3 regions of the Amycolatopsis speibonae genome follow, and region 2 is predicted to be linked to each of the others. Evidence: riboswitches for the same ligand, from Rfam matches in the RefSeq annotation. Region 2 holds a riboswitch; each other region holds the start of a gene.
The links. A riboswitch is a leader RNA that binds a small molecule or an ion and turns the genes downstream of it on or off. The one in region 2 is predicted to bind S-adenosylmethionine.
Positions count from the first base shown of each region.

Region 1 (9,670 bases), on a different contig from region 2:
CACGAGCTGGTCGTACTTGGCCTTCGCCTGGGCTGCGGTCACCATCGGGCGAGGGTATTTACGGTCTCCGGCGCGGAGATACCGCTATTTGTGTGCGGACACCCACGCCTTCACCACGTTGTCCAGCACACGCAGCGGCAGGATCCCGTTGCTCAGCACGACCTCGTGGAAGCCCTTGATGTCGAAGCGGTCACCGAGGGCGGCCTCCGCTTCGGCGCGGATCCGCTCGATCTCCAGCCGCCCCACCATGTACGACAGCGCCTGCCCGGGGAAGGCGGCGTAGCGATCGATCTCGGCCTCGATCTCCACCTGGGCCATCGGCGTGTTCTCGGCGAGGTAGTCGACGGCCTGCTGGCGGCTCCAGCCGAGCGCGTGCATCCCGGTGTCGACGACCAGCCGCCCGGCCCGCATCGAATCCTGGGTGAGCATGCCGAACCTGGTCAGGTCGCTGGAGTACAGCCCCATCTCGTCGGCGAGGCGCTCCGAGTAGAGCCCCCAGCCTTCGACGTAGGCGTTGACGTCGGCGTGACCGCGCAGCATCGGCAGGCCCTTGAGCTTGTGCGCGATGCAGATCTGGAAATGGTGCCCCGGAACGGCTTCGTGGAAGGCGATCGCCTCGCTCGTGTGCTTCGGGCGCAGCTCGGCCTCGTAGGTGTTCGCGTAGTAGGTGCCCGGCCGCGAGCCGTCCAGCGCCGGCTCGATGTAGTACGCCAGCGTGCCGCCGGGCGCCTCCGCCGGCGGGACCGGCTCGACCCCGCACCGTTCCTCGGGGATGGCCGAGAACCACTGCGGGGCAACGGCTTCGGCGCGGGTGATGGCGTCACGCGCGGCGTCGAGCAGTTCGTCGCCGTCTCGCCAGCGCAAGGCCGGATCGGTGCGGAGCCGCTCGAAGATCTCGCCGAGATCCTTGGTGTCGAAGATCTTCTCGCCCAGCTCGCGGTACTGGTCGGCCAGTTTCGCGATCATGTCGAGCCCGGTGTCGTGCAGATCCCGCGCGGTGCGCTCGGTGGAGGTGTGCGCCCGGATCAGCGCGGCGTACTTCTCCTGCCCGCCGGGAAGCGCGCAGAGGCCCGGCTCCTTCTCGGTCCTCGCCACGGGACGCAGCTCGGTGGCGAGGAAGTCGCGGTACCGGGTGTAGCCGGGCCGGACGACCTCGGCCAGCAGCCGGTCCCGTTCGGCTTCGTAACCCTCCACGGAAACGGACGCGGTGAGCGCCAGCGGGTCACCCGCCTCGTCACCGAGATAGCGCTCCACGTAAGCGATTCCGCTTTCGACGAGGAAGTCCGGCGGGATCAGCCCTTCGGCCGCCGCCGCCCGCTGCCGCACGATCAGGGCGTCCAGATAGACGCCCATACCGCCCAGCCGCTTCAGATAACCCCGGACCCTCTCCTCGTCGTTCAGCGACAGCACCGCGAGTTCGTTGAGCATGAACAACGCGGGCGAGGCCAGCCCGTCGCTGACCGAGAACTCGTCGGCGCGGGCGTCGACCAAGTCGACCATCGCCCTCGCCTGCTGGATCACGACCTCGCGGGTGACCGCCTCGGCCGCGGAAAGCCCTTCGGTGCCCAAAGCTTCGGCCCGCTCGGCGAGGGCGACCGCCGACGCGCGCTGGTTGGCCGCGGCCTCCGCGCTCGGGTCCGGCATGGTCCCGTGGTCGCCGGGGAGCCCGAGCAGCGAACGCCACAGCGGGAGCTCCTCGAACTTGAGCTCCATCAGCTCTTCGGCGAGACCGTTCGAGGTGTCGCCATGACCGGCGACCCAGTCGCGGACCACGCCGTCCAGCACCGAAAGCGGCAGCGACCCCCCGCCGAGCACGACGTCGTGGAAGGCCTTGATGTCGAACCGGCTGCCCAGGGTGAGCTCGGCTTCGGAGCGGATGCGCTGGATCTCCAGCCGTCCCACCATGTACGACAGCGCCTGGCCGGGGAAGGCGATGTAGCGGTCCACTTCGGACTCGATCTCGACCAGCGCCATCGGCGTGTTCTCGGTGAGGAAGTCGATGGCCTGGCGGCGGCTCCAGCCCAGCGCGTGCAGCCCGGTGTCGACCACCAGGCGTCCGGCGCGCATCGAATCCATCGTCAGCATGCCGAGTTTCGCGACGTCGTCGGAGTACAGGCCCATCTCGTCGGCGAGGCGCTCGGTGTAGAGCCCCCAGCCCTCGGCGTACGCGGTGAAGTCGCCGATGCGGCGCAGCAGGGGGAGTTCGGTGAGGCTCTGCGCGAGGCTCAGCTGGAAGTGGTGGCCGGGGATGGCCTCGTGGAACGCCGTCGCCTCGGCCGCGTGCCGGAAGCGCTCCTCCGCCTTGTGGGTGTTGGCGAAGTAGATCCCCGGCCGGGAGCCGTCGACCGCGGGCCACATGTAGTAGGCGGCGGGCGCGCCGGGCGCGGATTCGGCGGGGACCGGCTCGACCGTCCACGGCTGCGGCGGGATCCGGCCGAACCACTTCGGCGCCTCGGCTTCGGCCCTGGTGATGGCCGCGCGGGCGGAGTCCAGCATCTCCTCGGCGTCGGACCAGCGCAGCGCCGGGTCGGTGCGGAGCTTGGTGAAGATCTCGGCGAGGTCGGCGGTGCCGAAGACACGGGAGCCGTACTCGCGGTACTCGGCGGCGAGGTTCGCGATCACGTCGAGCCCGGTCTGGTGCAGCTCACGCGGGGTTCGGACGGTCGTGGTGTGCATCTCGGCGAGCAGGGCGTAGATGCGCTCGCCGTCGGGCAGCCAGCAGACGCCGGGCTTGTCCTCGGGACGGCCGTGCGGCGCGATCTCCTTCGCGAGCACCTCGCGGTACTCCGCGATCGCGGGCCGGACGACGTCGCGCAGCAGGTCGGCGCGGCGGGTCTCGAAGTCGTCGTCGGGCGCGGGCTGGCGCAGCAGCGGATCGGCCGACGGCTCGGCGAGGTACCGGTCGAGGTACGCGACGGTCGAGTCGACCAGGTACGCGACCGGGACCAGGCCTTTGGCGACGCCGTCGCGATGCCGCTGCGCGGCCTGCCGCAGGTACTCCGGGATCGCGGCGATCCGCCCGAGGTGGGCCTCGGCCTGGGCACCCGTGCCGACCGACATCATCGGCAGCACGGTGAGCACCTCGGCGGCGGGCGAGATGAACAGGTCGCTGACGGTGAACTCGACGAACCGCGAGTCCAGCAGTGCGATCCTCCCCCGCGTCGTCGCGATCAGGACGTCGCGGGTGGTCTTCTCCTCCGCGCTCAGCCCGTCGGTACCGATGGCCTCGGCCCGCTCGGCGAAACCGGCCAGAGTCGCGCGGAAGGCGTCTCCGGCGGCCTCGCTGAGATCGGTGAGCCCGGTCGATTCCGGACGGAAGCCCTGCAAAGCGGGCGTGACCGGCTCGGCGTCGAAGAGGGCTTCGACGAACTCGTCGGCGAGGGCGGAGACTTCGCTCATGTTTCTTCCCCAGGGGTTCGGTGGAGGCGGTGACCCCGACCCTAATGGAGAGCGCGTCCTACCGAAGCGGGGTTTTGCGGCACACGGACGGCCTCTCCCGCGGCGCCGGGGGCGAGACGGTAGCGTTCCCGGACGTGGCCGTGACCGATCCCGTGGACATCCGCCTGCTCGCCGCCCTCGCGGACCTGGGCAAGGCGGCCGTGCACGAACTCGCGGCCAAGGTGGGGATGGATCCGCGCGAAGTCGCGTACCGCCTCGTCGCCCTCTCCGGCAGCGGATTGCCGCTGCTCGTGGGCGTGGAGAGCGACCCGAACGGGTTACGGGCCGCCATCGCCGGCTCGCCCCCCTCGTGGGCACAGCAGCCCCAGCAAGCCCCCCAGCCTCAGCAGCCCCCGCAGCCTCAGCGCCAGCCGGGTCAGGGGTCCGGGCCGTACAACGTCCAGGGCACGCCTTCCGGACCGTACAACGTCCAAGGGACGCCGTCGGGGCCGTACAACGTGCACGGCACGCCGTCGGGCCGGTACCCCGGTCCGCCGTCGGCCCCGGTGCGCCAGCCGATGGCTCCGCCTCAGCAGCGTCCGCCCGCCCCGCCGCAGCAGCAGTTCGCACCCCCGATGGCGCCCGCCGACCCGGTGATGAGCACCTGGGGTGTCCCGCAGACCGCGTCCTGGGCCCGCGGCGACGAGCAGCAGCCCGCGCCGCGGCCGGTCCCGGAGGGCAAGAAGGGCAAGACCGGCGACGTCATGGAGACCCAGGGCCTGGAGGGCGAGCAGCTCACCGTCCAGCTGCTCGAGGTCCAGGACCCGGCGGACTACCTGTTCAGCGCGGCGGGCTACTCGCTGGAAGCCGGGGAACGGTCGGTGGTGGTGCACACCGAGATCACCAACCGCGGGAACATCCCGTTCGTGTCGCTGCCGGACAACTACCTCGAACTGCTCAGCGCGGACGGCAAGCCGATCACGAAGGCGCCGGTCTCCTTGACCTCGCGGCCGCCGCACAAGATCGGCGTCCGGCCGGGCGAGACCCTCGGCGGCCACACCGTCTACGTGCTGCCGGACGCCACCCGCGTGGTCGCCGTGCGCTGGTCGCCGCGGCCGGAACCGGACGAACGCACGCTGACCTGGTCGATCGACGACTAGCGCGTCGCCCGTCCCCGTAGTCAGAGGACTGAACGCGGGACAAGCGGCTAGTTCTCGTCCTGCAGGATCCGCAGCGCGTTGGCCAGGTCGTCCGGGTACTCCGACTCGAACTCGACCCAGCGCCCGTCGGACGGATGCGCGAAACCGAGCGTCTTCGCGTGCAGCCACTGCCGGGAAACGCCGAGCTTGCGCGCGAGCACCGGGTCGGCGCCGTAGGTCAGGTCGCCGACGCACGGGTGCTTGAGCGCCGAGAAGTGCACGCGGATCTGGTGCGTGCGGCCGGTCTCCAGCTTGATGTGGGCCAGCGACGCGGCACGGAAGGCCTCGACGACCTCGTAGTGCGTGACGCTGGGCCGTCCGCCCTGGACGACGGCGAACTTGTAGTCGTGCCGCGGATGCCGGTCGATCGGCGCGTCGATGGTGCCGCGCGTCGGATCCGGGTGACCCTGGACGATGGCGTGGTAGCCCTTGTCGACGGTGCGTTCCTTGAACGCCCGCTTGAGCACGGTGTACGCGTGCTCGCTCTTCGCCACGACCATCACGCCGGTGGTGCCGGCGTCCAGCCGGTGCACGACGCCCTGGCGTTCGGCCGCGCCCGACGTCGCGATCCGCAGCCCGGCGGCGGCGAGACCGGCGACGACGGTCGGCCCGGTCCAGCCGGGGCTCGGGTGCACGGCGACGCCGACCGGCTTCGAGATCACCACGATGTCGTCGTCGTCGTGCAGGATCTTCATGCCCTCGACGGGTTCCGCGATGACCTCGATGGCCGAGACGGGATCGGGCAGCGTCACTTCGAGCAGCCCGCCGGCGGACAGCCGGTCGGACTTCCCGGCAGGCCTGCCGTCGAGGAAGATCTCGCCGGATTCGGCCAGTTCCGCCACGACCGTGCGGGAAAGTCCCAGCAGTTTCGCCAGTCCCGCGTCGACGCGCATGCCGTCGAGCCCGTCGGGTACGGGCAACATCCGCGCGCTCATTCGCTTGCCGCCTTCTTCTTGTCCTTTGTAGATGATCCGTCGTAGTCCTTGCCCAGCAAGGAGAGGATCACGATGAGCACACCGCCGACACAGATCGCGGAGTCGGCGACGTTGAAGATCGCCCAGCCCTGCCCGTTCGGCGCGAACGCGGAGATCATGTCGACCACGTGCCCCTGCAACGGGCCGGGGGCACGGAAGATCCGGTCGGTCAGGTTGCCGAGCGCGCCCGCCAGCACCAGGCCGAGGCCGATCGCCCAGCCGACCGAGCGCAGCCGCCGGGACAGCCAGACGATGGCGACCACGACGGCGACCGCGACCAGCGCGAGCACCCAGGTCAGCCCGGTCGCCATCGAGAAGGCGGCACCGGGGTTGCGCACCAGCTGGAAGTACACCAGCCCGCCGAGGAACTCGACCGGCTGCTTGCCCTCCAGCGTCGACACGGCGATCTGCTTGGTGAGGAGGTCGATCCCCCACAGCACCGCGGCGACGACGAACACCACGGCGACGCGCTTCTTGGGCAGCGGCGGCGACGGTGGCGCGGTCTCGGCCGGAGCGAGGTCCGGTTCCGCGGAGTCGTTCTGAGACGAGGGGGGCTCTGTACTCACTCCCCTATTGTCCACGGAGCGTGCTCAGGTCTCCTCGGCGGCCGCCTTCGGCCTGCTCAGCAGCGCCGCGAACGCCCCGGCGAGCGCGACCAGCGACGACAGCACCAGCGCGAGCGGCCCTTGCGCGAGCACGACGGCGCAGAGCACGAACGCGGCGGCCACGACCAGCACGAGCACGCTGCGGTCCAGCCAGGCGAGCCCGACCAGTCCCAGGGTCAGCAGGATCGCGCTGCGCGCGTCGCCGTCTATTTCGAATTCCCAGAAACCGACGAGATCCGCCAGCACGATGGCGACGAGTCCGCCGACGGCGATCGCGGCGACCTTCCACCACGGCATGGTCCGCGTCCGAATCGTGTAGAACAGCACCGTGCCGAGGTAGACGGCGAGGACGGCGAACAGCCAGTTGTCCAGCCGGCTCATGCCGACGACCGAGACGGCTTCCCCGGCCTCCCTGCTCATCTCCACGCCGTAGAGCGCTCGGTACCGCCCCGGGCCGGAGTTGGGCGCGTAGGCGAACCACCCCTCTGATCGGCTCGAACCGACGGACAAGGCCACTACCGCCAGTTGGGCGAATCCCAGTAGCGCCAGCGGAAACCAGTAACGCGGTCGCTCGTTCCCCATGCGGGGTGAGGGTAGTGGGTCAGGCGCAGAACGGGGGAAGCTCCCGCGGATCGTTCTCCGGCACCCAGCGGCCCTCCGGCTTCTCGTACTGCCAGCGCGCGCCGCGGGCGACGATCTGGCGCAGCGCCAGGACGAGCCTGTCGACGTGCTCGGTGGTGCTGCCGAGACCGAGGCTGACCCGGACGGCCTGCTGGCCGGTCGAGCCGGCGGCGGAGATCAGCCGCTTGGTCGCCACGTGCGCGCAGAACGCGCCGTCCCGGACGCCGATGCCGTACTCCGCGGACAGGACAGCGGCGAGCCAGCCCGGGTCGAAGCCGTCGACGACGAAGCTGAGTGTGCCGACCCTGTCGACAGGCGCGTCGAACAGCCGCAATTCGGCGAAACCGGGGATACCGGCGAGACCGCGACGCAGCCGCGCCAGCAGTTCGTCCTCGTGGGCGACGATCGCGTCCCAATTCCCGGCCAGTGTCTCGCAGGCGACGCCGAGCGCGTAGACGCCGACGGTGTTGGGGGAACCGGCTTCGTGCCGCTCGGCACCGGAATTCCAGACCACGCCGAGGTCTTCGGAGTCGCGGGTGACGAGCTTCGTCGCGCCGCCACCGGCGAGGTACGGCTGGGCGGCGCGCAGCCAGTCGGCGCGGCCGATCAGCGCACCGGCACCGAAGGGCGCGTACAGCTTGTGCCCCGAGATCGCGATGTAGTCGACGTCCAGTTTGCGCACGGAGATCTTGCGGTGCGGTGCGAGCTGCGCCGCGTCGAGCGCGATCCGGGCGCCATGCCGCCGCGCGACGGCGGCGATCTCCTTGACCGGCAACAGTTCCCCGGTCACGTTGGAGGCGCCGGTGATGACGACCAGTCGCGGACCCTGCGGGCAGTCCGCGAGCGCTTCGTCCACAGCGGACACCGCGGCCAGACGAGTACGCGGAGTCTGGATCCGGCGGACGTTCGGGCCCTTCCACGGCAGCAGCGCGGCGTGGTGGTCGGTGTCGAACACGACGACCGACGTGTGCTTCGGCAGGCTGCGCGCGAGAAGGTTGAAGGAATCGGTGGTGTTGCGGGTGAAGACGACGGAGTCGGTCGACCGCGCGTCGACGAAGTCCCGCAGGATTCCGCGCGTACGCTCGTAAAGCTTGGTGGAGATCTGCGAGGCGAACCCGGCGCCGCGGTGGACGCTGGCGTACCAGGGCAGGAACTCGTCGACAGCGTCACGCACCTTGTCCAGACAGGGAGCACTGGCCGCGTGATCGAGGTTGGCGTAGCCGATGTCGCCGCCGGTGACCAGCGGAACCCGCAGACCGGCACAGGCCACCGTCGGGATTTCGTGCTCCACAACGGTTTCCGTGACAGTGACGGGGGTGCTGGTGCGTTCGAGAGCGAGAGTCATCGTCAATCCTCCGGGCCAGGGGACCCGACGAGGATCCCGCGCTTGCCCGTCGCACCACGCGACGAGCCAGGTCCTCACCCGGGGCACCCCACCGCGGAAGGAGGGTTGCCGGTCAGCTAGCCGGGGCTTGACGCTGACACTCGTGACCTACGAACGAAGTTAGCGGATGGGCGGCCGATCAAGCCACCCCTTGTCCGCATCTTGAGACGCCGCTCACGTACTCCGCAAGCGAAAAGAACCGTTGCCCGGCGCCGCGCCGCGCCGGGCAACGGGAGGTCAGACGCGGAATCGCCCGGGAAGCGGGACGACGGAACGCGAAGAGACCTCGGTCGCGGAACCCGAGTACTGCTCGGTGCCCGCGGTGAACTGCCAGCCGCCGAAGGTCTTGCCGTCGACAACCTCGCCATGGGCCTCGGCGACCTTGGTCGAGACCTCGTCGTAGGAGAGGCCGCTCCAGTTGCCCGCACCGACACCGAAGTCGCGCGAGTCCCCGCCCTTGGCGGCGGCCGCGGGCAGGGTCCACAGGGTGAAGTGCACGTGGGCGCCGGTGCTGCTGCCGCCGCAGGGCAGCGCGTTGCCGGTCCGGCCGAGGAGGTCACCAGGGGCGACCTTCTGGCCGTCGGTGACCGAAATGTCTTCCATGTGGTAGTACCCGGTCCGCCAGCCGCCGTCGTGGTCGACGGTCACCCAGTCGCCGCCGCCGCAGTGCTGGATCCGGACGGTGCCCGCCAGCGGGGCGCGAACCTTCTTGTCGGCGGGGCTGAGGTCGATGGCGTTCTTCACGCCGGAGTTCCCGTTGTCGGAGTGGATCCCCGCCGAGTAGATCGACTGGCCCGTGTCGAAGGGCAACCCGAACGCCGGGAACGCGCCGGCCGCGGCTGCCGCCGGCGCGGAAAGAACCACCCCGACGAGCGCGGCAGCGGCCCCCAGACCGGCGAACCGTGCAGGAAGTTTCGTCACCTTGCGTACTCCTTACCCCGCGACACTCACCCATTCGATGGAGTCGATTGCGGGGAAAGTAATCCAAAAGGAGTACAAAAGGGAACAACACGTAAGAAAATTTCTGAGATCAACCGACGAAAGACTGGCGCCGGTTAGTGACCTAGTGGCCGGATTCGCCCTTCCACCTGGCGAGGCGTCCGGCGCGGTCGACGGCCCGCAGGCGTCGTTCGGCCGCGTCACGGACGTCGGCGGTGGTCACGACGAGTAACTGGTCACGTTCCTGGAGCCGGGTGTTCTTGTTCGGCGTGAAGCCGGTGCCGTCGCGGACGAGGAGGCTGATCGTCGCGCCCACCGGCAGCCGCAGTTCGGCCAGGTAGACGCCGTGCATCTTCGATCCGGAGTTGATCCGGACCTGCAGGAGTTCCGCGCCCATCTCGTCGAGCGGCGCGGAGTCGACGTCGATCTCGTGCGCTTCGGCGTGCTGGGCGAGCCCGAGCACTCTCGCGAGCGGGGTCAGCGTCGCGCCTTGGAGCAGCGTCAGCACGATGACCAGCACGAATACCGCGTCGACCAGCTCCTGCGCGCCGGGCACCCCGGACGAGAGCG
Region 1 covers NZ_JBHRWK010000011.1:15,137-24,806, reverse strand. The annotation lists gene ACFOSH_RS05590 (class I SAM-dependent methyltransferase) at 1-45, opposite strand, end outside; gene ACFOSH_RS05585 (DUF885 domain-containing protein) at 85-3,399, opposite strand; gene ACFOSH_RS05580 (AsnC family protein) at 3,534-4,538, shown strand; gene ACFOSH_RS05575 (RluA family pseudouridine synthase) at 4,586-5,512, opposite strand; gene lspA (signal peptidase II) at 5,509-6,117, opposite strand; gene ACFOSH_RS05565 (hypothetical protein) at 6,142-6,738, opposite strand; gene ACFOSH_RS05560 (aminotransferase class V-fold PLP-dependent enzyme) at 6,758-8,122, opposite strand; SAM riboswitch class IV at 8,156-8,270, opposite strand; gene ACFOSH_RS05555 (M23 family metallopeptidase) at 8,399-9,082, opposite strand; gene ACFOSH_RS05550 (potassium/proton antiporter) at 9,225-9,670, opposite strand, start outside.
Region 1: linked by a shared signal. The riboswitch ahead of ACFOSH_RS05560 (aminotransferase class V-fold PLP-dependent enzyme) and the one ahead of ACFOSH_RS17625 (methionine ABC transporter ATP-binding protein) in region 2 are both predicted to bind S-adenosylmethionine.

Region 2 (9,670 bases):
CCCCAGTATCGCTCGTCATAGATGACCAATCCCATCCTTCGCCAGTCGGTCTACCTGCTTTCCCAGTACCAGCTGACCCGGCCCATAAGCCTGCCGTCACTCAGGTCGCACACGGTGAGGCTGGTGCGGGGATCGGGCCGATCGACCTTGGTGGCAGTGAGTTCGCGTGCCGTGGATTCGGCGGCCGCCGCGGTCGTGGTGCCGAAGTAGGGCCCGTTCGTTTCGTGCCAAGGCCGCGCGGGATCGAGTAGATCGCGGAGAGGCCGGAGGTCGGACGGTCGACAGTCGCGCAGCCGGACTTTCTCACCATCGAGTACGACGTCGTCCACCGGCCAATCGTGGCCTACCGGGGGCTGGTTACGATCGTCAGGTGACTGAACTGCTCGGTCCTGCGGAGATCAGGGCGCTGGCGGCCGAGCTGGACGTGCGTCCGACCAAGAAGCTCGGCCAGAACTTCGTGCACGACCCGAACACGGTGCGCCGCATCGTGGACCTTTCGGGGGTTGGTGAAGGTGACGTCGTGCTGGAGGTCGGGCCGGGCCTCGGCTCGTTGACCCTCGGCCTGCTCGCGACCGGCGCCGAGGTCGTCGCGGTCGAAATCGATCCCGTGCTGGCCGGGCGGCTGCCGAATACCGTGGCCGAGCGGGGCGGGGCCGAAAGGCTGACGGTCGTCAGGGCGGACGCTCTGCGGATCACGGTGGAGGACTTGCCCGCGCGGCCGACGGCGCTCGTCGCGAATCTGCCGTACAACGTCGCCGTCCCCGTCGTGCTCCACCTGCTCGCCGGGCTGCCGTCGCTCACCAGCGGTCTCGTGATGGTCCAGACCGAGGTCGCGGACCGGATGGCGGCCGGTCCGGGGAGCCGGACTTATGGCGTGCCCAGCGTCAAGCTCGCGTGGTACGGAAAGGCGCGCAAGGTCGCCGCGGTGCCTCGCGCCGTGTTCTGGCCTGTTCCGAACGTGGACTCCGCACTGGTCGCTTTCGAACGGGGCGACGTGGTGTCGTCCGTGGAGCGTGAGCGTTTGTTCGCGGTGGTCGATGCCGCCTTCTCTCAGCGGCGGAAGACTCTGCGTGCGGCGTTGGCGTCATGGGCGGGCTCCGCCGAACGCGCGGGGGAGTTGCTCGAGAAAGCGGGTATCGACCCCAAGACCCGCGGAGAGCAGTTGGATGTTCATCAGTTCGCCCGGATCGCCGCGGCGGCGGGCTGACCACCTGTTGCAGGTGTGACCGGCACCGCGTGAACGCGAGCCGGCCGATATCAGCACGAGCGCGTAAATCCTCTTCTCGATCTGCATGATCCACTCCTGTCTTAGCAGGCAGCGGCCTTGTCGTAGCACAAAGGTATCTGTTGCTGTCTCAAAATATGGACAGCAGTTCCTGTATCGTGGACGCGACCAGACGTGTGATCTGCGCCTACGTGCTTGCTTTCATCCAGTGGGATCGGTTTTACTCAGTAAGCCATCCCGAGCGACTGAGAGACCTGGCTCGCCGAAGTCGCAGCAACCACCCTCCACAGGGCAGGTGCTACCGCCAGGACCGATGGAGGCTGTGCCTAATGAACAGGGTCACCCACCCGCTCCTGCTGACCAGGCGACGTGTCGTTGATGAAGGTCGCCGCACGGTAAGTGCGTGTCGACGCTCCACCGTTACTGCCTGAGTCTTTTCCCTTACCTCTGAAATCCGTCCGTTTCCGGACGGTTACTCGGTGACGGTTGGCGCGCTCGAAAGAAGCGGCGCCCCATTTGCATGGAGCCTTTCGTGATCACTGTCGAAAACTTGTCCAAGTCCTTTCCCCTCAACGGAAATCCCGTCGTCGCCCTGCGCGATGTGAGCGTGGACATCCAGGCTGGCTCGCTGTTCGGAGTCGTCGGTCCGGCTGGCTCCGGCAAGTCGACCCTCGCTCGTTGCATCGGGCTTCAGGAGCGTCCCGACCGAGGCGTCGTCCGCCTCGACGGACTCAACACTGGGACCCTCGACGGCCGTCGGCTGCGCGAAATCCGCCGTCAGGTCGGTGTCGTGAGCACCAAACCGGAGTTGCTCGCCGAACGCACCATCGCCGGCAACATCGCGTCTCCGCTCGAGCAACTCGGCCTCGATGGGCCGCAGCGTCGCAACCGGGTCGGCAACCTGCTCGACCTGGTCGGGCTCACTCCCCGGGCAGGGCAGCGGCCGAGCGACCTGTCCGAGGGGCAGCTGCGCCGGGTGGCCATCGCCAAGGCCCTGGCCGCCGGGCCGTCCGTGCTCTTGGCCGACGACCCGACCGCGGGTGTGCAGCCCGAGGAGTACGGCGCGGTCCTGACCGTGCTCGACCGTGCGCGTGCCGAGCTCGGAGTCACCGTGCTGCTCACCACTCCCGACGCCGGTGTCGTTCGCCGTGTCTGCGACGACGTCGCGGTCCTGGAGGCCGGGGCGATCATCGAACGCGGATCCGTGCTCGACCTGGTTTCCGACCCGAACAGCCGGACCGCGCAGGCGCTGCTGCCCTCCATCGAGACCGGCCGGGCGCAGGCTTCGAAGTACGACCGCGCGGTGGACGTCGTGCTTGTCGGCTTCGCATCGGTCGGCGCGCTGCTGCCGGAAGCCGCCGGTCGCTTCGACGTCGAACTCGCCACCATCGGGGGCGGTCTGACCCGGATCGGCGACACGCCGGTCGGCCGGTTCCGCCTCGGTGTGCGGGGTGAACGCGCGGACGCCGCACTCGCCTGGATCGCCGAACGTGGCGGCCACGTGACCCACCCGGTCCGCGGACCGCAAGGCGTCGCTGCCTGATTCCTCCACGAACGGGCCGCCCCGGACGAAATCTGTCCGAGGCGGCCCGTTCGTGTCTGACTCGCCCTGTTCCTTTTCTCCTGATGGCGGCACAAGTGGAGCGGCCACGTAGGCTTGAGTCGTGCTCGCCGTCGTACCGCCCCCAGTAACCGTCAGGGTTCCCGCCAAGGTCAACCTGCACCTGGCGGTCGGTGACGTACGCCCGGACGGCTACCACGAGCTGGTGACCGTGTTTCAGGCGCTTTCCCTGACCGACGAGGTGACCGTCGCGATCACCGAGGACCCCGGCGTCGAGGTCTATGGCGAAGGCGAAGGGGCAGTACCGACAGGGGCCAACAACCTCGCTTGGAAGGCGGCACAGGCGCTGGCGGCGCACGTCGGCAAAGCGGACGGCGAGTCCAAGATCAGGGTGGTGCTTCGCAAAGGAATCCCGGTAGCGGGCGGGATGGCCGGTGGCAGCGCCGACGCGGCCGCGACCCTGGTGGGCCTGGCATCGCTCTGGAAACTCGACATTTCCCGAGATGAACTGGCGGGTATCGCCGCGAAGCTCGGCAGCGATGTTCCCTTCGCGCTCTACGGTGGGACAGCGTTGGGCACCGGCAGGGGTGAGCAGCTGGTGCCGGTCTTGTCGAGGCATACGTTCCATTGGGTGCTGGCCTTCGACCAGCGTGGTCTTTCGACCCCGCGGGTGTTCGGCGAGCTGGACAGGTTGCGTGAAGAAGGCAGCCCGCCGCGGATCGGTTCGCACACTCCTGTGGTCGAGGCACTGGCGTCCGGTGATCCGCGGCAGCTGGCGCTGCTTCTCGGCAATGACCTGCAGGCGGCCGCTGTCTCGTTGCGACCGGGACTGCGCCGCACGTTGCGGGCGGGAGTCAACGCGGGTGCGCTCGCCGGCACCGTGTCCGGGTCCGGGCCGACCTGCGCTTTCCTGTGCGCGGATGCCCAATCCGCCGTCGAGGTCGCCGCGGAGTTGTCCGGTGCGGGGGTCTGTCGCACGGTGCGCGTCGCGCACGGGCCGGTTCCCGGGGCCCGGCTGGTCGGCGGGGACGACGCGCCGCGGCCGGCGCCGCCCCGGGTGCACGCGTAAGGGTGTCCGAAATGGACATCGACTAATTCGTTGTGGTGCAAGCTTTTTGGAAAGGATCGGCTGAGGCATGGCCAACTTGGTCAACCTGGAGTCGGTGAGCAAGTCCTTCGGGGTGCGCCCGCTGCTCGACGGTGTTTCGCTCGGTGTGGCGGAAGGACAGCGCATCGGCGTCGTCGGTCTCAACGGGGGCGGGAAGACGACGCTGCTGGAGGTCCTCGCGGGGATCAGTGAGCCGGATACGGGACGTGTGAGTCAAGTTCGCGGTCTACGGATGGCCGTGGTCACGCAGCGGACGGAGCTCCCCGACGGCAGCACGGTCGGTGATGTCGTGCTGGAGCGCTACGGGGCGGAGCACGAGTGGGCCGCTGACGCACGAGTCAGGTCCATTATGGATGGTCTGGGAATCACCGCTCTCGGCGTGGAAAAAGCGACGGCGAACCTGTCCGGTGGTGAACGCCGCCGGGTGGCGCTGGCGGCCGCTCTCACCGGAGAACTGGATCTCGTGGTCCTCGACGAGCCGACCAACCACCTTGACGTCGAAGGTGTGCGCTGGCTCGCGGACCATCTGCTCAACCGCAAGATCGCGGTCGTGGTCGTCACCCACGACCGGTGGTTCCTCGACACGGTCGCGAGTGTGACGTGGGAGGTCACCAACGGTCGTGTCGAGCAGTACGAAGGCGGCTACGCGGACTGGATCTTCGCGCGGGCCGAACGGGCGAGGCTGGCGGCGACGGCCGAAGAGAAGCGACAGAACCTGGCACGTAAAGAGCTCGCGTGGCTGCGTCGCGGCCCGCAGGCCAGGACCTCGAAACCGCGCTACCGCGTCGAGGCTGCGGAGGCTTTGATCTCCGACGTGCCGGAGCCGCGTGATTCGGTCGAACTGCAGGCGTTCGCCCGTCGACGGCTGGGAAAGACCGTGCTGGAGGTCGAGGACGCCACTTTGACCGTCGGCGACCGCACTTTGCTCGATCACGTCACTTGGCGGATCGGGCCAGGCGATCGGATCGGCCTGGTCGGTGTCAACGGGTCGGGCAAGACGACGCTGCTCAAGCTGCTCGGCGGTGACAAGGAGCCCGAGACGGGGCGACGCATCCAGGGAAAGACTGTCAGCCTCGCGCACCTACGGCAGGAGCTCGACGATCTGCCGGGCGATCTGCGTGTGCTGCAGGCGATCGAAGAGATCTCAGGACGGGTCGTGTTCGGCAAGCAGGAGCTCTCCGCTTCGCAGCTGGCCGAAAAGCTGGGGTTCCCCGCGTCGAGGCAGTGGACGCCGGTCGAAGACCTTTCCGGTGGTGAACGGCGCCGTCTTCAGATGTGCCGGCTACTGATGGCCGAGCCCAATGTGCTGCTGCTCGACGAACCGACGAACGACCTCGATATCGACACCTTGCAGCAGCTGGAAGATCTGCTCGATTCGTGGCCGGGCAGCCTCGTCGTCGTCTCGCACGACCGGTATCTGGTGGAGCGAGTCTGCGACACGATCGTCGCCCTGTTCGGTGACGGGCAGGTGACCCATCTGCCGGGCGGCATCGACGAGTACCTGGACCGGCGCGTCAAAAGCCTCGAGAAGGCGAGAGGCGACCGGAAGCCGGGCAACGGGCAGGCGTCCGCGCCCAAGAAGAGCGCCGCGGAACAGCGGGCGGCGCAGAAGGAGCTGTCCCGCCTGGAGCGCAAGCTCGACCAGCTGCACGCGAAAGAGGAGAAGCTGCACGCGGCACTGCTCGCGGCGGCGACCGATCCCAAGAAGCTCATCGAGCTCAACACCGAACTGAAGGCCGTCGAAACGGAGAAGGAGGAGGTCGAGGCCCAGTGGCTCGAGACCTCCGAAGCGATCGAGTGAGTTCACCTGACGGTGAGCGGGTCTTCCAGCGCGGACAGTACTGTGACGCGCATGAGTCGGTTCGTGGACACGCTCGTCGCCACCGCGGCGGGGCGAGGTCAGCAGCGGGGAATGGTCACCGGGGAGCCCAAGGAGCCGGTTCGGCGTACCTGGGCCGAGATTCACGAGCAGGCCAAGCGGGTGGCCGGGGGACTGGTCAAGGCCGGGCTTGAGCCCGGCAAGGCGGTGGCGGTCCTGGCCGCGGCGCCGTCGCTGATCGCGCCGACGGTTCAGGCGGTCTGGCTCGCCGGTGGCAGTGTGACGATGCTGCACCAGCCCACCCAGCGCACCGACCTCGCCGAATGGGCCGAGGACACGGTTCGCGTGCTGCGGATGATCGGGTCCGGCCTGGTCCTGCTCGGTGAGCCGTTCGACCAGCTGGCGCCGGTACTCGCCGAGCACGGAATCGCCTTTCAGGTGATCACCGAGCTGCTGGAGGCCGAACCGCTGGCCGAGCCCGTGCCGACGGCCGAATCCGACACCGCGCTCCTGCAGCTGACCAGTGGGTCGACGGCCGATCCGAAGGCCGTTCAGATCACCTACGGAAACCTGTATTCGAACGTCAAGGCGATGGTCGAACGTGCCGAGTTCGATTTCGACGTCGACGTGATGGTGTCGTGGCTGCCCACCTTCCACGACATGGGGATGGTCGGCTTCCTGACGGTCCCGATGACGTTCGGCGTCGAACTCGTCAAGATCACGCCGCTCGAGTTCCTCTCGGGACCCTTGATCTGGCCGCAGCTGATCAGCAAGTACAACGGCACGACCACGGCCGCGCCGAACTTCGCCTACGCGATCGTGGGCAGGCGGATGGCCCGCGTCGACGACGACAACGCGTACGACCTCTCGAAGCTGCGGATCGCGTTGAACGGCGCCGAGCCGATCGACGAAACGGCCGTGCAGACGTTCGTCGAGGCGGGGGCACGGTTCAAGATGCCCGCCGAATGCGTTTTCCCGGCCTACGGCATGGCGGAGGCGACCCTCGCGGTTTCGTTCGCGCCGTTGTTCACCGGACTGACGCTGGACGTCGTCGAAGCCGACGCGCTCGAGGCGGACAACCGTGCGGTCCCGGTTCCTGAAGACGACCCGCGGCGCGGGACCGACGAAGTTCGGTCCTTCGCGGTGCTCGGGCCTCCGCTCGACGGGCTCGAGGCCGAGATCGTCGACGACCAGGGCACTGCTCTCGGAGAACGCCAGGTCGGGGAGATCCGCCTGCGCGGCGAGGCGGTGACGCCCGGGTACCTGACTATGGAAGGTCCACTCGCGACGCAGGACGACAACGGCTGGCTGCTCACCGGCGACCTCGGCTACCTGATCGACGGCATGATCGTGATCTGCGGCCGACGCAAGGACGTCATCATCATGGGTGGCCGGAACCTGTACCCGACCGATATCGAACGCGCGGCGACCTCGGTCGAGGGCGTCCGGGCGGGGAACGCCGTTGCCGTCCGGATCGATGCCGGCAGCCGCCGGGAGCGGTTCGCGGTCGTCGTCGAATCGAAACTCGCCGGAGACCCGGAAACGGAGAAGTCGCTGGCGAAGGAGGTCGCGGCCAAGGTGCGTGGCGCGGTCGACATGCGGCCCTTCGCGGTCGTGGTGCTTCCGGCGGGAAGCCTGCCCAAGACGCCCTCGGGCAAAGTGAAGCGGGCCGCGACCGCCATCCAGTTCGCGGACAAGATCGCCAAGAACGCGGCGACGAGCTGACACGAAGGGGCCGGAACCTGCGAATACCGCGGGCTCCGGCCCCTTTCGCGGCACCTCCCCGTGCGTCAGCGGCGTCGCCAGAGCGGCTTACGGCTATGGGTGTGCTCCAAGGCCGGCGCGATGTGGTAGTCGGCGGATTGGGAGAGTCCGGCCAGCGTTCCCTCGACGTCTCGGAGGAACGCGTCGACCGCCGCCGGGTCGTAGCCTCTTTTCGAGAGCGGCGCTTTGGCGAACGCCACGTCGTGGACGTCCGAAACCGACAGGTCGTCGTCGCCGTCGAGCGTCGCCGCGACCCGTTCGAGGAAGGCGTCGACCGCGGGTTCGTGATAGCCCCGTGCGCCGATCGGCGCACGGTCGAACTGCCGGGTTCTCGCCTCGAACGCGGTGACGGGCACTAGCGCTCCCGCAGGAACTCGACGGGACCGCGGTCCGGAACGGCGCGTTCGGCGGTCGCCTCGTCCTCTTCACGTGCGCCGGGCACGTGAAGCACCTGCTGGCCGGTCCGGTGGGCGAGTTGCTCCTCGATCTTGTCGAGGAAGTCGTCGACTTCGCGTTCGTCGTAGCCGCGCTTCCCGATCAACGGGCGCGAGAACATGACGTGGTGGACCTCGGCGGCCGTCAGGTCGTCCCGGTCCGAGATCGTGTCCGCGATCCGCTCCAGGAACGCGTCGACCTCGTGTTTGGCATATCCGCGCCGCCCGATCGGGGCGTTCGGGAAAGTGGCGCCGGTGATCTCTTCGGCCGTAAACGACATGAAACTCTCTCCGGTTTCGGTGGGGAATGCGATCTCCGCATTCCGTCCTAACGGGTTTGAGAGTTCCCCGGAAGAGTTCGCGCTATTCCACGACTCGATCAGGGGCGTGGTGAAACGCCTTCGAGTGACGAGTTGTAACGCACTGCCATGTGAGCGGATTCACCCAGCGTGGAAGGTGTTCTGGGCCGCGACGAGGCCTGTGCTGATAAGCGCTTCAACAGCGTCGGCGCAACGATCGATCTCGAAAGCGAGTTCTTTGCGTTCGACCGTGGAGAAGTCTTTCAGCACGAAATCCGCCGGATCCTGCCGTCCCGGAGGACGGCCGACGCCGAAACGGACGCGGTAGTAGTCCTTCGTGCCCAGGGATTTGGTGATCGAGCGGAGGCCGTTGTGACCGTTGTCGCCGCCGCCCAGTTTCATCTTGAGCGCGCCGAAATCGACGTCCAGCTCGTCGTGGACGACCACGACGCCGGCCGGGGGGATCTTGTAGAACCGTGCCGCGCCGACGACAGGGCCGCCCGAGAGGTTCATGTACGAGCGCGGTTTGGCCAGGACCACCCGCTGGCCCGCGAGCCTGCCTTCGAGGACTTCGGCGCCGCTCTTGTGGGCTTTGAACTTGCCGCCGACGCGGCCGGCGAGCTCGTCGAGCACCATGAAGCCGACGTTGTGCCTGTTGCCCGCGTACTGGGGGCCGGGATTGCCAAGGCCGGCGAGCAGGATCTGCTCGCCGGCCCCGGGAAGTACTGCTTCAGTCACACGAGTGACTTTATTCGGCGGCCTCGGCGGGAGTCGCCTCCGCCTCGGCACCGCCCTCTTCGCCCTCGAGCGAAGCCTCGGACGGCGCCTCGTTGACGGCGACGACCAGCGCCTCGGCGTCGGTGACCAGGGTGGCGCCCTGCGGCAGGGCGACCTGCGAAGCGAGGATCTGGGTGCCGGCGGCGATGCCCTCGACGGAGACCTCGACCTGCTCGGGGATGTGCAGCGCCTCTACCTCGATGGTGAGGGAGTCGAGGTCGGTGGTGACCAGGGTGCCCGGGCCCGCGGTGCCGGTGACGACGACCGGGATGTCGACGGTGACCTTCTCGCCGCGAATGACGACCAGCAGGTCGACGTGCTCGATGTAGTTCTTCAGCGGGTGGACGACGATGGTCTTCGTCAGCGCCAGCTCGCTCTTGCCCTCGAGTTCGAGGGTGATGACGGCGTTGCTGCCGTTCTCACGCACGACGCGGGCGAACTCGAGGGCGGGCAGGGCGTAGTGGCGCGGGTCCGAGCCGTGCCCGTACAGCACCGCGGGGATCTTGCCGGCGCGACGCGTGCGACGCGCGGCACCCTTGCCGAATTCGGTGCGGGGCTCGACGGACAGGCTTACCTCGGACACGGTGTAGCACTCCTTCAATTCACCAACATGTTCAGCGAAAGCATGCTGAGGTGGGGATGGTTCGGGGCGTTCTGGTGTTCGGCGGCGAATTCCACAGGCG
Region 2 covers NZ_JBHRWK010000024.1:11,956-21,625, reverse strand. The annotation lists gene ACFOSH_RS17635 (hypothetical protein) at 51-329, opposite strand; gene rsmA (16S rRNA (adenine(1518)-N(6)/adenine(1519)-N(6))-dimethyltransferase RsmA) at 371-1,207, shown strand; SAM riboswitch class I at 1,455-1,545, shown strand; gene ACFOSH_RS17625 (methionine ABC transporter ATP-binding protein) at 1,758-2,768, shown strand; gene ACFOSH_RS17620 (4-(cytidine 5'-diphospho)-2-C-methyl-D-erythritol kinase) at 2,890-3,855, shown strand; gene ACFOSH_RS17615 (ABC-F family ATP-binding cassette domain-containing protein) at 3,923-5,695, shown strand; gene ACFOSH_RS17610 (fatty acyl-AMP ligase) at 5,747-7,438, shown strand; gene ACFOSH_RS17605 (DivIVA domain-containing protein) at 7,504-7,833, opposite strand; gene ACFOSH_RS17600 (DivIVA domain-containing protein) at 7,833-8,192, opposite strand; gene pth (aminoacyl-tRNA hydrolase) at 8,352-8,948, opposite strand; gene ACFOSH_RS17590 (50S ribosomal protein L25/general stress protein Ctc) at 8,959-9,570, opposite strand.

Region 3 (9,670 bases), on a different contig from region 2:
GTGGCCGTGATCGTGACCGGCGCGGTCGCTTTGTTCGGACACCGGCCAGGGGCGGAGACCCCACCGCCCCTGCCGTCGGCGAAGGCCGCCGGAGACGCCCCCGCCGCGGCGGTCAAGGCGCCTCTGGTGATCAGCGTCGTCGGCCGGGTGCTCAAACCCGGCCTGGTCACCGTCCCTCCGGGCGCACGGGTCGCCGATGCCCTCACGGCGGCCGGTGGGGCACCGTCCGGAACGGATCTGACCGGGCTGAACCTGGCCCGGCGGCTCACCGACGGCGAGCAGGTGGCCGTCGGCGTCCCCGGTCCGGCCGCGGCCGGACCGGGGACACCAGTGGGGAAGCTCGACCTGAACACGGCCACGGCCGAACAACTCGACACCCTGCCCGGGGTCGGTGAGGTGATGGCCAAACGCATCGCCGGCTGGCGGTCCGAGCACGGCGGGTTCACCACGGTCGAGCAACTCCGTGACGTAGAAGGGATCGGCGAATCCAAACTGAAAAAACTCCGGGAATTGGTGTCCGTCGGATGAACCCGTCCGCCGATCCGTCCGAAGTGGACACCACGTCGTGGCGAGGTCAGGACCTGCGGTTGTTACCGGCCGCGGCGACGGCCTGGCTCGGCACTCTTTCCGGGCTGCTCGGCGGCTGGTGGATCACGATGCTCTGCGGTGCGGCCGCCGTGGTGCTCGCGATCATCGCCGGTGTCCGTGCCCGCCGGACGGCGTCCCGGTGGGTGGCGGGCCTGGGCGCGCTCGCGGTCCTCGGTGTGCTCACCGCCGGTCCGGTGGCGTTGCGGATCCGGGCCGCCGAGCATGACGACCTCCGTGCCGCCGCCTCACGGGGGAGCGACGCCACCGCGAGGGTGGTGGTCACCGAGCGGCCACGTCCGGTCCGTGGTGCCGGATACGCCGATCGCCGGGCAGGCACCCGCCTGGTGGTCATCGCCGCGACGGTGGACACCGTGGTGGCGGCGGAGCGGGTGGTGGATTCGGCCGGCCGGATCCTCCTGCTCGCTCCCGCCGAGGGGTGGGTTGACCTGCTGCCCGGGCAGCAGGTCACCGCCTCCGGGCGGCTCGCACCGGCGAAGGGGGCCGAACTGACGGTCGCGGTGCTCTCGGTGCGAGGCCCGCCGTCGGCCCTGTCGCCGGCGCCCTGGTGGCAGCGGGCCGCGGAATCGCTACGCACCGGCCTCCGGGGCCTGTGCGCGGTCCTCCCGGAGGAGCAGGCCGGTCTTGTGCCCGGACTGGTCGTGGGGGACACGAGCACGCTGTCCCCGAGGGTCGAGCGCGAGTTCACGGACTCCGGCATGTCCCACCTGATGGCCGTGAGCGGTGGGAACGTGGCGATCGTCTGCGGCTCGATCCTGCTCCTGTTGAAAGTGCTCCGGGTCGGGCCGCGGACCTCCGCCGCCGCGGCCGCCGCGGGGCTCGCCGGGTTCGTGGTCCTCGCCGGACCCGCGCCCAGCGTGCTCCGCGCCGGGGTGATGGGGGCGGTCGGGTTGCTGGCGCTGGCCCTGGGACGCCGGGGTTCGGCGCTGCCCGCGCTGGCGTTCGCGGTGTCGGCGCTCGTCGTGGCCGACCCCGCGATGGCCGCCGACTTCGGGTTCGCCCTTTCGGTACTGGCGACGGCGGGGCTCGTGCTGCTGGCCCCGCGGTGGGCCGAGTGGCTGGTCGGACGCGGTGTCCCGGCCGGCTACGCCGAGGGGCTGGCCATCCCGCTGGCCGCGTTCGTGATGACCGCGCCGGTCATCGCGGGCATGGCGGGATCGGTCAGCCTCGTTTCGGTGGTGACCAACGTGCTCGTCGCGCCGGTGGTCGCCCCGGCCACCGTGTTCGGCGTGCTCGCCACCGTCGTCGGACCGTGGTGGCCGTCGGCGGGCAGGCTGCTGGTCCGCTTGACCGAACCCGAGGCGAGCTGGCTCATCATCGTGGCCCGCCACGGTGCCCGGGCGCCGGGAGCGGTCGTGGACTGGCCGGACGGCTGGTGGGGTGGCCTCTTGGTGGCAGGGCTGCTCGTCGTGGTTCTCGTCGCCTTCCGGCTGCGTCACGCCAGGATCCTGCTGGCGGTCGCGTTGGCGGGTGGACTGCTCGTCTTCGTGCCGGTGCGGGTGCTGGCCCCGGCGTGGCCGCCGGCGTCGTGGAGCGCGGTCGCCTGCGACGTCGGACAGGGCGATGCCGTCGTTCTGGCCACGGGTGAGCCGGGGAGGGCGGTCCTGGTCGACACCGGGCCGGAACCGGGACCGGTCGACGAATGCCTGAGCAGGCTCGGTGTGGACCGGGTTCCGCTGATCGTGCTGAGCCATCTGCACGCCGACCACATCGGCGGTCTCGAATCCGTCTTCGAGGGCCGGTCGGTCGGGGCGGTCGCCGTCGGCCCTGGCAGGGCTCCCGCGTGGGCGTGGCAGCAGGTCGCGGACGAGACCGCGCGTCGCGGGATTCCCTTGCTGGAACTGGGGATCGGGCAGCGGCTGGACTGGCCGGGGCTGTCACTGGACGTACTGGGGCCGCGTTATGTCACCCGGCGCTCGGTTCGCGAACAGGACGGCACGGTGATCAACAACGGGTCGGTCGTCCTGCGCGCCGTGACCCCGGCGGGCCGGTTGCTGCTGACCGGCGACGTCGAACTCGCCGCGCAGGCCGATCTGATGGCCGAGGGCGCCGATCTGCGTGCCGACATCTTGAAGGTCCCGCATCACGGAAGTCGCTACACGGCACCGGATTTCCTCAACGCCGTCGCGCCACAGGTCGCGCTGGTGAGCGTCGGTGCCGGAAACCCCTACGGTCATCCGAACAAGTCCACTTTGGATAGTTTGACGGCCGTCGGTGCTTCCGTCGCCAGGACGGACACGGACGGCGACACCGCTGTCGTCGCCGACGCGCGGGGCCTTGCGCTGGTGCGCCGGGGTGAGCCCCGCGGCCCGCCTCGTTCTTGAGGCGGGCCGGCGGGAACTCAGATGCCGAGAGCCTCGCGGACCGCGTCGGCCGAGGCGCCGACCGTGGCCTTCGGGCCGACCTTGTCCTCGATGGCGTCGAGGGTCTTGAGGCCGTCACCGGTGATGAGGAGCACGATCTCCTCGTCCGGGTTGAGCTTGCCGGTCTCGATGAGCTTCTTGGCCGTCGCGACCGTGACCCCGCCTGCGGTCTCGGTGAAGATGCCCTCGGTGCGGGCGAGCAGCCGGATACCCTCGACGACCTCTTCGTCGGTGACGTCTTCGATCGCGCCGCCGGTGCGATTGACCACGTCGAGGACGTAGGGGCCGTCGGCCGGGTTGCCGATCGCCAGCGACCGGGCGATCGTGTCCGGCTTGACCGGCTGGACGACGTCGTGACCCGCGCGGAAGGCAGCCGAGACGGGGGAGCAGCCGGTGGCCTGCGCGCCGAACACCTTGTACGGCGTTTCGTCGACGAGGCCGAGCTGCCCGAACTCGCGGAAACCCTTGTCCACCTTGGTGAGCTGGGAACCGGAGGCGATCGGCACCACGATCTGCGGGGGAATCCGCCAGCCGAGCTGTTCGGCGACCTCGAAGGCCAGGGTCTTGGAACCTTCGGAGTAGTAGGGCCGGACGTTCACGTTGACGAACGCCCAGCTTTCCTGCTCGGCCGCGAGCTGGGTGGCGAGCCGGTTCACGTCGTCGTAGTTGCCGTCGACCGCGATCAGGTCGCCGTCGTACACGGCGGTGGTGAGGATCTTGGCGCGCTCGAGGGTCTTCGGGATCAGCACGACCGACCGCCAGCCGGCGCGGGCGGCCGCGGCGGCGACCGCGTTGGCCAGGTTGCCGGTCGACGGACAAGCGAGCACGTCGAACCCGAACTCGCGCGCGGCCGCCAGCGCGACGGCGACCACGCGGTCCTTGAACGAGTGGGTGGGATTGCCGGTGTCGTCCTTGACCCAGACCTTCTTGACACCCAACGCTTTCGCGAGCCTGTCGGCCTGGACGAGCCGGGTGGCGCCGGGCTCGGTGTTGGGGATTTCTTCGACGTTCGAGGGAACGGGAAGGAGTTTCTTGTAGCGCCAGATGTTCTTCGGCCCGGCTTCGATGTCCTCACGGCGCACGCGGCCGAAGTCGTAGGCGACTTCGAGCGGCGAGAAGTCTTCGGCGGAAACGAATTCGGGGGCGAGCGGCTGCCGGTGTCCCTCTTCCTTCGACACCAGTTCGACGGCCGGTCCGAGATCCGGGGTCTTGGTGGTGGAGGTCGTGCCGAGGGTTGCGGTCATCGCGAGGTCCTTTCCTCATCTGCCCCGCCGTGGCGGGCCGGAATTGGCACCGTGTTCGTCAGCTATCCCGCGATCGCGGAATGACAGGCTGACGCCGGTTGCCGGGGCTTCATCGGGCCGTTCCCTCTGCCCCTCTGGATGAGCGGTATTCGATTGTCGGCACGCGCATGATCGCGTCGCCTCGCCAACACCGTACGACATGAGCCTCAGGTGGGGCCACCGTGCCCGGAACACATCACCGGACAAAGCACACGAGAGGAGGAGTGGGAGGATCGTCACCGTGACGACGCAAGCTTCCGCCCCATCGCCGCTGGTCCTGGTTCTCGGTGAGGAAGAGCTGCTGATCGAACGCGCGGTCCGCGCCTCTTCGGACGCGGCCAAAGCGGCCGACCCGACGGCGGATCTCACCCGGATCCGGGTGTCGGACCTCACAGTCCCCGCCCTCGCGGAGATGGTCAGCCCCTCGCTGTTCGCCGAGGGCAGGGTGATCGTCCTCGAATCCGCGCACGACATCTCGCAGGAGCTCTCCGACGGGGTGATGGCCTACGTCAAGGCGCCCGCCGACGGCATCGTGCTCGTCGTCGTGCACAGCGGAGGCGGCCGGAGCAAGGCCGCGAAGGCGCTTCCCGCGGCCTTGAAGAAGGCCGGGGCGGAGATCGTCGAATGCCCGAAACTGACCAAGGCCGCCGAGCGGGAATCCTTTGTCCGCAACGAGGTCCGCCGGGTCGGCGGGAAGATCGACGGTGCGGCCGTGCTCGCGCTGATCGACGCCGTCGGTTCGGATCTGCGCGAGCTGTCGTCGGCCGCGACCCAGCTCGTCGCGGACGCCGGTGGAACGGTCGACGAGCAGGCGGTCCGCCGCTACCACCGGGGCCGTGCGGACGTGAACGGGTTCGCCGTCGCCGAGAAGGCCGTCGCCGGCGACATGGCGGCGGCCCTGGAATCGCTGCGCTGGGCGATGCAGCTGGGTGTTCCGCATGTGCTGGTCGCGGATGCTCTGGCCGACGCAGTGCGGACGATCGCGCGGGTGTCCGGTGCCGGCCGCGGGAACCCGAACCAGATGGCGGGCGAGCTGGGGATGCCGCCGTGGAAGGTGCGCAAGGCGCAGGGGCAGGCCCGTGGCTGGGGCCAGGACGGTCTCGCCACCGCGATGCGGGTCGTCGCCCGGCTCAACGCCGAGGTCAAGGGTGCTGCGGCCAACCCTGAGTACGCGCTGGAACGTGCCGTCCTGCAGGTCGTCGACGCCCACGGCACAAGCCGCTGAACATGGCGAAGGGCCCTTGCGGCGCGAGTCGCAAGGGCCCTTCGAAAACCGATCAGAGAGAGTTCGCGCGCTTCGCGAGCGCGGACTTCTTGTTGGCGGCCTGGTTGGCGTGGAGAACGCCCTTGGTGACGGCCTTGTCCATCTTCTTGGCCGCGTCCTTCTGCAGCTCCAGGGCCTTGGCCTTGTCGCCGGCGTCGGCGGCCTCGCGGAACTTGCGGATCGCGGTCTTCACCGAGGACCGGATCGCCTGGTTGCGCTGACGCGCCTTCTCGTTGGTGGTGATGCGCTTGATCTGCGACTTGATGTTGGCCACGGGGGCGCTCCTCTTGAATCTCTCGGTGGTTTCACCGCCGCGCTGTGACCGGCCCTGCGCGCTCGTGAAAGCGGCGCGGGTTTCCTCCATGACGGAATGCCACACAGCGGTGAAGGGCCAGCTTAACAGTCGTCCCGGGGCGGATCGTGGCCGCCTCCGCGCGTGCTGGTGCGGTACGGTGAAGATCGTAGTGCCTAGGGTTCCGCCGCCTGTCCGCACAGCGAAACACACAATCAGGACAGGCGGGACAGGTCCGAGCGGCACCATCGGCGGGGCCGGAAGCGTCGCCGTTCATCTGACGGGACAAAAGCCTGGAGGACCGGGTTTTCCGCATGCGCGGAAAACGTGAAAGGTCCGTCGTGAACGCCACCGCTCTGTCCCTTGTCATCGTCGCCGCCGTCATCCACGCGGGCTGGAACCTGGCCGCCAAGCGGATCCGCCGGGGCGGCGCCAGGTTCGTCTGGGCTTACTACAGCGTCTCCGCGATCCTGCTCATCCCCGTCATGGCGGTCTCGCTGGCCGTGGAGCCGCAACGTCCACAGTGGACTTGGCTGCTCGCCGCCGCGGTCACCGCGGTGTTCCACGTCACCTACGGAGTCGTCCTCCAGCGGGGTTACGCCGTCGGTGACCTGTCCGTCGTGTATCCCGTCGCCCGCGGGACCGGGCCGCTGATCTCGGTGCTCGCGGCCGTCGTGCTGCTCGGCGAGCGGCCGGGGGTGCTCGGCCTGGTGGGCGCGTTCCTCGTGGTCGCCGGGGTGCTCGTCATCGGCACCGGGCGAGCGCCGGCCCATGCCGACGCCGCTGATCACGCCGCTCGCCGCAAAGGCGTGGCGTACGGACTGCTGACCGGGCTCACGATCGCCGCCTACACGCTGTGGGACGCGCATTCGGTCACCGGTCTCGGTGTCCCGCCGATCATCTACTTCGGGACCGGCGCGATCGTGCAGAGTCTGCTCATGGCGCCGTACGCCCTGAAGGACCGCGAAGAGGTCTCGTGGCTCTGGCGTGAGCACAAGCGTGAAGTCCTCATCGTCGGACTGCTCTCACCGGTCGCCTACCTACTGGTCCTCTACGCCCTCCAGATCGCCCCAGTGAGCCTCGTCGCACCGGCGCGGGAGCTGAGCATCGTCCTGGGCGGCCTGGCCGCGTGGCTGGTCCTGAGGGAGGCGAACGCCGTCCGGCGGCTGGCCGGGTCGGCGGTCGTGCTGGCGGGGATCACCGCGATTGCGATGGCCTGAACCCATCGGGTAGGGATTGAGCCATGGACGTGCTGAGCAGCAGGGTGCTGATCCACCCGAAGGACATCGACGTGTCGACGGCGTTCTATCGGGACACCCTGGGCCTGGCCATCGACAAGGAGTTCCCCGGCGGGACGGTGTTCTTCGCCGGGAACGGGTCGATCGAGATCGTCGGCACCGGGAAGACCGGCCCGACTCCCGACGTCGCCTTGTGGCTCCAGGTCCGGGACCTGCCCGCGGCGCTCGAGGAGCTCGCCGCGAAGGGCTTGGACCCTGTCCGCGGAGCGCGCCGTGAGCCCTGGGGCCTGGACGAAGCGTGGATCGCCGATCCGGACGGCACCAGGATCGTGCTGGTCGAGGTCCCGCGTGAGCATCCGTTGCGCACCGACCCGCGTTAGGCCGTGGGTTCGGCCGCGCAGGGTTTGACCGCGCGCAGCTGAGCGGCGAGGGAAGCGCCGATACCCGGCGGATCCCAGGTCCAGGTCTGCAGGTCGGTGAAGCCGGCTGCCGCCGCTTCGTCGGCCAGCTCGTGCCGGGACACCGGCAGCCACTTCTCGTGCGCCGACAGGAGCAGCCTGCCGCCGGGTCGCAGCACGCGGACCAGCTCGGCGAACCCGGCCGCCCGGTCCTCCCAGAGCTGCACGTTGTTGACGGTCAGGACCACGTCGACACTCTCGTCCGGCTCGCCCGTGGAGTCCGCGGTACCGGCCTTCAGCTCCACCTTGTCGCCGCACCGGCGCCGGGCGCGGGAGAGCATCTCCGGGGACGGGTCGACGCCGATCGCGCGGCCGGCGCGCTCGGCGGCCGCTCGCAGGCCGATACCCGGACCGGGGCCCACGACGAGGGCGGTTTCACCGGATTCGATCGACGCCAGTTCCACGACGCGAAGTTCGGTGGCAGCGTTGCCGTGCGCCATCGCCAGGCCACCGAACCGGCCGAGCAGTCCCCCGGGATGGCCGAACGTGCGATCGAGCATTTGGGACAGTGAAGTACTCATACTTCGAGGGCACCACAGCGCACCACGGGCCGCATCGGGGATGACCCCCACTCGCACCCGGAGCGGCATGGGACCATAGGGGTGGCACACCCCGACCTTCGCGAGGAAACCCGTTGACGACGTTCGCCGACACGACCTTCACGCCCCCGGAGCTCATCCGGAACTTCTGCATCATCGCGCACATCGACCACGGCAAGTCGACCCTGGCCGACCGGATGCTGCAGCTCACCGGTGTGGTCGAGGAACGGGCCATGCGCGCGCAGTACCTCGACCGCATGGACATCGAGCGGGAACGCGGGATCACCATCAAGGCGCAGAACGTGCGCCTGCCCTGGAAGGTCGACGGTCAGGACCACGTCCTGCACATGATCGACACTCCCGGGCACGTCGACTTCACCTACGAGGTCTCTCGCGCGCTCGAAGCGTGTGAAGGGGCGGTTCTGCTGGTCGACGCCGCGCAGGGGATCGAGGCGCAGACGCTCGCGAACCTGTACCTCGCGCTGGAGAACAACCTCCAGATCATCCCGGTGCTCAACAAGATCGACCTGCCGTCGGCCGACCCGGACAAGTACGCCGCCGAGATCGCGCACATCATCGGCTGCGAGCCGTCGGACGTGCTGCGTGTGTCCGCGAAGACCGGTGTCGGGGTCGGCGAGCTCCTCGACGCGGTCGTGCAGCAGGTACCCGCACCGCAGGGTGACGCGGACGCCCCGGCACGCGCGATGATCTTCGACTCGGTGTACGACACCTACCGGGGCGTCGTGACCTACATCAGGGTCGTCGACGGCAAGATCACCCCGCGCGAGCGGATCAAGATGATGTCCACCGGTGCCACGCACGAGCTGCTGGAAGTCGGGATCATCTCGCCTGAGCCCAAGGCCAGCAAGGGGCTGGGCGTCGGCGAGGTCGGCTACCTGATCACCGGTGTGAAGGACGTCCGCCAGTCCAAGGTCGGTGACACGGTGACCTCCGAGCGCAACGGCGCGAAGGAGGCCCTCGCGGGCTACCGCGAGCCGAAGCCGATGGTCTACTCCGGGCTGTACCCGGTGGACGGTTCGGACTACCCCGAGCTGCGTGAGGCCCTGGACAAGCTCCAGCTCAACGACGCCGCGCTGGACTACGAGCCCGAGACGTCGGTGGCGCTCGGCTTCGGCTTCCGTTGCGGCTTCCTCGGCCTGCTGCACCTGGAGATCACCCGTGACCGGCTGGAGCGCGAGTTCGGCCTCGACCTGATCTCCACCGCGCCGAACGTGGTCTATGACGTCGTGCTGGACGACGGCAAGGAAATCCACGTGACCAATCCCTCGGACTGGCCGACCGGGAACAAGATCGACAAGGTGCTCGAGCCGGTCAGCAAGGTGAGCATCCTGGCGCCGTCCGAGTTCATCGGCACGATCATGGAGCTGTGCCAGAACAAGCGCGGTCAGCTGCTCGGCATGGACTACCTGTCCGAGGATCGCGTCGAGCTGCGGTACAACATGCCGCTGGGTGAGATCATCTTCGACTTCTTCGACACGCTGAAGTCGCGGACACGCGGCTACGCGTCGCTGGACTACGAAGAGGCAGGCTCGCAGGCGGCGGATCTGGTCAAGGTGGACATCCTGCTGCAGGGCGAGGGCGTCGACGCGTTCTCCGCGATCGTGCA
Region 3 covers NZ_JBHRWK010000002.1:149,541-159,210, forward strand. The annotation lists gene ACFOSH_RS00790 (helix-hairpin-helix domain-containing protein) at 1-528, shown strand, start outside; gene ACFOSH_RS00795 (ComEC/Rec2 family competence protein) at 525-2,930, shown strand; gene thrC (threonine synthase) at 2,948-4,213, opposite strand; SAM riboswitch class I at 4,226-4,358, opposite strand; gene holA (DNA polymerase III subunit delta) at 4,494-5,477, shown strand; gene rpsT (30S ribosomal protein S20) at 5,530-5,790, opposite strand; gene ACFOSH_RS00815 (EamA family transporter) at 6,123-7,028, shown strand; gene ACFOSH_RS00820 (VOC family protein) at 7,052-7,426, shown strand; gene ACFOSH_RS00825 (class I SAM-dependent methyltransferase) at 7,423-8,025, opposite strand; gene lepA (translation elongation factor 4) at 8,139-9,670, shown strand, end outside.
Region 3: linked by a shared signal. The riboswitch ahead of thrC (threonine synthase) and the one ahead of ACFOSH_RS17625 (methionine ABC transporter ATP-binding protein) in region 2 are both predicted to bind S-adenosylmethionine.